DNA from 3 places in the Priestia sp. YIM B13489 genome. Region 2 is predicted to be linked to each of the others. Evidence: riboswitches for the same ligand, from Rfam matches in the RefSeq annotation. Region 2 holds a riboswitch; each other region holds the start of a gene.
What was found. Region 2 has a riboswitch for thiamine pyrophosphate ahead of thiM (hydroxyethylthiazole kinase). Riboswitches for the same ligand answer to the same signal wherever they lie in the genome.
Positions count from the first base shown of each region.

Region 1 (2,269 bases), 1.8 Mb from region 2:
TATCCGCGGCCTGAAACAGGGCTTGAAGAAACGTTTTTTCAACAGCAGACAGATTTATTTAATGAACTTCGGATTCCAGTCTGCGCTTATATTCCTGGAGAAGACGAAAAAAGAGGCCCTATTTATCAAGGTCTTCCTACTAGAGAAACAGACCGTAATAGATGTCCTTTTACCTCTGCAGTAGATTTATACGGATGCGGAGTAGCAGAGGTTTATATTGGAGATCCATGCGCCGGTTCAAGTTTATTAAAGCGTTTGGTTCAATATCAAGAAAGCCGTATTATTCCGCTGCGCATTCGTTCACCTCATATAGAGGGAACGTACAGCGTGCGTCCGGATGTATCAAAAGACGTTCTGCGTTTAGTTGATACTCGATCTGTAAAACCAGTGCCGCCATTTCATACAGTAGAGCGCAGAATGGGAGCAATTACAATGGACAATGATGGCTACGGACGTTACAGAGGAGAGGTTCAAATAGCTAAAACGAATTTGCCTGCAAATGCTAATGTGAATGTGATTGGGTATGTAATAGAAGAAGATCATGAGCTGCTTTCGTTAGTGAGACCGGGGCAAAAACTTGAGCTTGTCACTGTCTAAATGGAAAAACCGCGTATTTTTAAAAAAGCCGCTAACTAGTAAGCTTATAAAAGTAAAGAGCACACACTGCTTAAAAAAGGTGTGTGCTTTTTATTTTACTAAAAAGGAAACTATTTTCATTGCTGAATCATGAACCTTTCTATTGAATAAAACGCTTTACTATGATAAAACTATTACAGGTAAACATATGATAATCGTTTAATTTTATAGAGATACAACGCCACTAGGGGTGCTTTCTAAGCTGAGAGAGACGAGAAGTCTTAACCCTTATAACCTGAACTAGGTAATACTAGCGTAGGAAAGAGGTATTGTAATGGATGTTTTGTATGGTATTTCCTTACGAACTCGTTATAATAATTTTTTGTATATAAACAAAAACACTTCTTTCCTGCGAAAGAAGTGTTTTTTTATGCGTAAAGGAAGGTGTCATACATGGAAGAAACAATTGATTTGATTGTCAAACAGGTAGAGGAGCGCAAAGGGGAGCTAATCCAGTTAGTAAAAACGCTTGTTTCATATAAAACGCCGGCGCCTCCTGCACGAAATTCTCATGAAGCGCAGCGTTACGTAGCAGATTTCCTTAAAAGCTGCGGTTTTTCCATCGATATGTGGGATTTATATTGCAACGATCCTATTGTAGTGGGCACGCTAAAAGGGAAAAAATCAGCTGACTATCAAAGCTTAATTATTAACGGGCATATGGATGTAGCTGAGGTACAAGAAAATGAAAAGTGGGAGACAAATCCGTTTGAAGCTGTGGTAAAAGACAACATGATAATCGGACGCGGAGTTGCTGATATGAAAGGCGGCTTGGCAGGAGCATTATTTGCAGTCCAGCTTTTAACAGAAGCAGGAATCGAACTGCCGGGAGACTTGATTTTTGAATCCGTTGTAGGAGAAGAAGTGGGAGAGGCAGGTACGCTGCAATGCTGTCAGAAAGGATATACAGCTGACTTTGCGCTTGTTGCTGATACGAGTGATTTACATATTCAAGGTCAAGGCGGAGTGATCACGGGATGGATTACGATAAAAAGCAGTAAAACCTATCATGACGGTACACGCCGAAGTATGATTCATGCTGGAGGAGGTCTGTTAGCTGCGAGTGCTATTGAGAAGATGGCAAAAGTGATCGGAGGGCTGCAAGAATTGGAGCGCCACTGGGCTGTTACAAAAAGCTATCCAGGATTTTTGCCGGGAACAAATACGATTAATCCAGCAGTAATCGAAGGGGGAAGGCATGCTGCGTTTATTGCAGATGAATGCAGGCTGTGGATCACCGTTCACTATTATCCCAATGAATCATACGACCAAGTATCAAAAGAAGTGGAAGAATACATTTTAGCTATTGCAAAAGCAGATCCATGGTTAAAAGATAACCTGCCAACCTTTGAATGGGGAGGCACATCAATGATTGAAGACAGAGGAGAAATCTTCCCGTCATTAGAAATTGATGAAAATCATGCTGGAGTACAGCTGCTTGCAAATACTCATGAACAAATTGAAGGGAAAAAGCCCCCAATCGATGTGTCAACTAGCGTAACAGATGGCGGTTGGCTAGCTGATGCGGGAATTCCGGCAGCTATTTACGGTCCGGGAAATTTAGCAAATGCACATGCTGTGAATGAACAATTAGATATGAATCAGCTTATTCAATATACAAAAGTGATGGTGC
Region 1 is NZ_JBHZOQ010000053.1:4,444,939-4,447,207, reverse strand. Features, by position in the region: gene ACFX4W_RS28745 (MupG family TIM beta-alpha barrel fold protein) at 1-597, shown strand, start outside; TPP riboswitch at 813-915, shown strand; gene ACFX4W_RS28740 (acetylornithine deacetylase) at 1,030-2,269, shown strand, end outside.
Region 1: another riboswitch for thiamine pyrophosphate. It lies ahead of ACFX4W_RS28740 (acetylornithine deacetylase); the one in region 2 lies ahead of thiM (hydroxyethylthiazole kinase).

Region 2 (2,269 bases):
GAAACTCCTCAAACTGTTCAGCTATAATAAAAAAGCGCACACTGTGCGCTTTTTTTATTTTCTTACCGCTTCTTTCAATTGAGCTGCTTTTTCTTTTGGAGACGCTGCTAAGCTAATCGCGGTAATAATAGAAACGCCATCTGCACCTGCTTCTACTACTTGTTTGGCATTTTCAGGCGTGATCCCGCCGATTCCTACAATTGGAAAGTCAATATTCTGGTTTCGCACTTCTTCAATTAACTTTGTACCTTGCACTGCTTTTGCGTCTTTTTTTGTAGAAGTAGGAAAAACAGGTCCCATTCCTACATAATCCGCCCCGTCTCTTATCGCTTGCTGCAGCTCTTGTACATTATGAACAGAGACGCCCACAATTCCTTTTCCTATTTTCTCTCGAACAATATGAGCTTTTTCATCTTCTTGTCCAATATGAACGCCATCTGCTTGTAAGCGGATCGCTAAGTTTAGATCATCATTCACCACAAAAGGAACGCTGTGCTGCTGACAAATTTGCTGAAGTTCCTTCGCCAGCTGATATTTCGCTTCTCCTGTTAAGGCACCCTCGCCTTTTTCACGGAATTGAAACACGGTAACGCCGCCTTCAATTGCTTCTTTCAACACTTCTTTCGGATCTTTTTTACAGTTATTGCTGCCCATTATAAAATAAACTTGCAGCAGCTTTTTGATTTCTTCATTTGTCATTTTCCGGCTCCTTTTAACGTTGATGTACTCTTGCATATGATTCAATATCCTGCCCAGATAAAAGATGAAGCTGATTTAACAGCTCAATTTGAAAGCTTCCCGGCCCTTCTTCACCTTTTTTCGCTGCGGCGATTTCACCTGCCACTCCGTAAAAACTTAAAGCAGCAACGCTTGCCTCGACATATTCTTTTTCTACAGCAGCGAAAGCTCCTATAATTGATGTTAGCAGACACCCAGTCCCCGTCACTTTCGTAAATAACGGGTGACCGTTGTCTACTGTATACGTTTTGTTTCCATCTGTGATTACATCTTGTTTACCCGTGATAACAATCACCGTATCTAATTTGTTCGCTGCTTTTTCAGCAAGTTCAATGACGTCTCCTTGCCCTTCTAATGAATCAACGCCTTTAATGAGCCATGACTCGCCTACGACATTCGCAACTTCAGCAGCGTTACCACGAATAACTGCCATATTTAATTCTTCTACAAGCTGACGTGCTACTTCTGTACGAAACGGTGTCGCTCCGGCTCCTACAGGATCGAAAATAACCGGCACGCCATTTTCATTTGCTGATTTTCCTGCTATTCTCATCGCTTCTACTTCTTGAGCCGTCAGTGTACCCATATTTAAGACAAGCGCTCCGGCGATTCGTGCCATGTCAGCCACTTCTTCCTTCGCATAAGCCATAACAGGTGAAGCTCCTAGTGCAAGCAGTCCATTTGCTGTAAAGTTGGTTACCACAACATTCGTAATATTATGAACAAGCGGACTTGTATCTCTTACTTTTTCTAATTGAGCTGAAATTTTACTAATATCCATGTTTTTTTCACTCTTTTCATTTAGTTTTAACACTGCAAAAAAAAGACAAAAAAGCACCTTGCATGCGCAAAGTGCTTTGGTATGTACTCACATTCCCTGCGCTGGCATTATCCAACAGGTTCAAATGGTCAACAGGCGTCCCTGTACTCTCAGCCTGCCCCGCGCAAGCTCCCATACTATTCTTGTTACGTTTAAAGTTTACTATTAACCTTTTTTATTTGCAACCATTTCACTGTTTTGCCGATAAAATAAAGCTTCTCTATAGGGTGAGTGGCGCTTTAAACCTTACACCATTCCTAAAAGAATAATCAATAGACCTCCAGTAAGCTACTCGAGGTCTTCAATTCCCTAAGAATTCTATCATTTTTTCCTTATGGTTATTTCTCTTGAACCGCTTGATTTCTCACAGCTGTTTTTCTGTCCTTCCCTGCTCTTAAAGATAAAAGAAAACAAAGCAGCAGTACAAGTGCAGCTGATACGTACGGATAATTAATGTTTATATCAAAAAGAAAGCCTGCTACAACGGGTCCAATAATATTCCCAAGACTTGTATAAGCAGAATTTAGTCCGGCTACATACCCTTGGTCGTCTTGTGCCATCATCGACATTTGCGTGCTGATTGCCGGACGTAAAATATCTGTTGCTAAAAAGACGATGAATGTCACAACAATAATAAGCCAGTACGTGTGCACAAACAGCGTAAGTAAAATAAAAAGTCCCGTCATCATCAAGCAAAACGAAATCACTCTT
Region 2 is NZ_JBHZOQ010000053.1:2,657,745-2,660,013, reverse strand. Features, by position in the region: gene ACFX4W_RS19350 (pyridoxamine 5'-phosphate oxidase family protein) at 1-27, shown strand, start outside; gene thiE (thiamine phosphate synthase) at 55-699, opposite strand; gene thiM (hydroxyethylthiazole kinase) at 713-1,519, opposite strand; TPP riboswitch at 1,596-1,704, opposite strand; gene ACFX4W_RS19335 (MFS transporter) at 1,897-2,269, opposite strand, start outside.

Region 3 (2,269 bases), on a different contig from region 2:
CGTCTGTACACCTTTTACTGTTTCATTTTCCATAATAAGAGAATGAACATCACAGTATTCGAATATATCTGCTCCGTGATACAAGGCTCCATGAGCAAGAGCTTGCGTTAACTTAGCCGGAGCTAGCTGGCCGTCCCCCGGTATTGTAATGGCTCCGTATATGTCTGGAGAGAGCCCGGGTTCTAACAAACGCGCTTCTTTTACATCGATCCATCTTACATGTTCATCCCATCGGTGGTGCTGAGCAGCTTTTTTCTTTAATACGTGTGCATCTTCTTCTGTTACAGCGACTTTTAATAAGCCTTTTTGAATGAGCTCTACGTCGATGGCCGTTTTTTCTTTTAGTTCCTTCACCAGCTCAGGAAACATGCTTCTGCTCTTAATAGCAAGGTCTAAAAGAGGACCTTCTTCATCAATTTCAGCTTGAGCACCTAAAATACCAGCTGCTGCACTTGAAGCTTCACAACCAATTTGATTTCGTTCAAGAATGGCCACTGATGCTCCTTGTTTTGACAAATGATAAGCGATAGAAGAGCTGATTATGCCTCCTCCGACTAACAGTACATCATAATGCTGCTTCATTTTCTCCACCTCCAGATGTCCATATATGAGAATATTGTTTAATCGCTTTAAGGGGATTTTGCGCAAGCATGACACCAGACATCACAGCTATACCGTGTGCTCCTGTTTGAAGCACCTCTTTGGCATTTACAGGTGTAATTCCTCCAATGGCAATAACCGGTATCTGTACAGCATCTACTACTTCTTTTAGTGCTGCTACCCCTCGACTTTTTAATCCTTTTTTTGAATGTGTTGAATAAATATGTCCGTATAGAATGTAGTGAGCACCATCTTTTTCAGCTTCTAAAGCCTCTTCCACAGAGTGAACTGATTTTCCGACAATAAGAGAAGGAAATACGTCTCTAACACACGAAACATCTAAACTATGATAGGCAAGCTGTACGCCTTTTGCTTTTAAAGCATGCGCTACATCAACTCGGTCATTTACAATAATTTTAGAGAGACAAAATGGCAGGCTTTCTAGCAAACATTGAATCTGCTTTGCCGTTTTCTTTTTTTCTCTAATATGAATGGCACCCGCAAAAGGCTCAATAGCCGTTAAAATGTCCCGAACCTCTTCAATTGGCTGCTTATCTGTTGTAACGACATGAAATTTAGGAATATCCATATGATCGAAACCTTTCCGTTCAGAATAAAAAGAAATTTCAACCACTTCATCTTGTGTAGAGGGCTTTATTACATACAAAAAAACCACTCTACAACGTAGAGTGGTTAGCATGCATCGTTATGTAAACATGATCGCCACTTCCCTACGCTGGTACAAACCAGATCAGGTTCAAAGGGTCCGAAATACATTCGTCTCAGCTTCAAAAAGCTCCCCTAGTGATTGCTATTTATTGATTTTGTTTTCGCACTTAAAATTATAACACAACTAGATGTAAATACAATATCTCTTTATGCTCTTACGGCTCTCTTCCTTTTATAGATGTATCTTTTAAGCTTCTTTACTAAGTAAGAGGTCCGGCGCACCGCATCATTCTGCTTTTTATATGATTAGTAATCGGTATAGTCGTCAAATTCTTCCTTGTCTTTTTCCTTTTTCCGATCCCATATAAACAGCAGGAGTAACATAATAAAAGTTAGAATATAAAAACCGTAAAAAATAAATGCCGCCACAACATTTATAAATAAAAATAAAAAACCGATGATCTGACCTGCAACAGCTACAATCAACAAAATGTATTTCCAAACTTCTGCTTTTCTATCCATTCTCTACTTCTCCGTCTTTTTGTTTTTCCCTACTAGAAACGTTCTCTTTACTTAAATAAAAACGTTCCTGCCAGTAAACCGACTGTAAATAAACCAACTGTTCCCAATGCTGAAATCCCCACGTACGCCAGCATTTTCCGATAAGATTTTTCTCGAATTAACTGTACGGTTTCCACACTGAACGTTGAAAAAGTGGTAAAGGCACCAAAAAAACCAATGCCAATCATTAAAAATATTGAATCATCATAAGCATGACTCGGAACCTTTCCATAATAACTACCGTAAAAAAGACCAAGCCCAAACGCACCAAGCAAGTTTACAAACAGCATTGATACTGGAAAAGGAGGGTTTGAAACTGTTTTTGTAACTTTTAAACCCAAAAGATAACGGCATATTCCTCCAGCTGCCCCGCCAAGTGCCAAGCTCACTATGCTCATTTACTTCACCTCATGTACTTTCACTAAATTTTTCCCTGCCG
Region 3 is NZ_JBHZOQ010000036.1:318,840-321,108, reverse strand. Features, by position in the region: gene thiO (glycine oxidase ThiO) at 1-582, opposite strand, end outside; gene ACFX4W_RS03475 (thiamine phosphate synthase) at 566-1,189, opposite strand; TPP riboswitch at 1,312-1,413, opposite strand; gene ACFX4W_RS03470 (hypothetical protein) at 1,576-1,791, opposite strand; gene crcB (fluoride efflux transporter CrcB) at 1,839-2,228, opposite strand; gene ACFX4W_RS03460 (fluoride efflux transporter FluC) at 2,229-2,269, opposite strand, start outside.
Region 3: another riboswitch for thiamine pyrophosphate. It lies ahead of ACFX4W_RS03475 (thiamine phosphate synthase); the one in region 2 lies ahead of thiM (hydroxyethylthiazole kinase).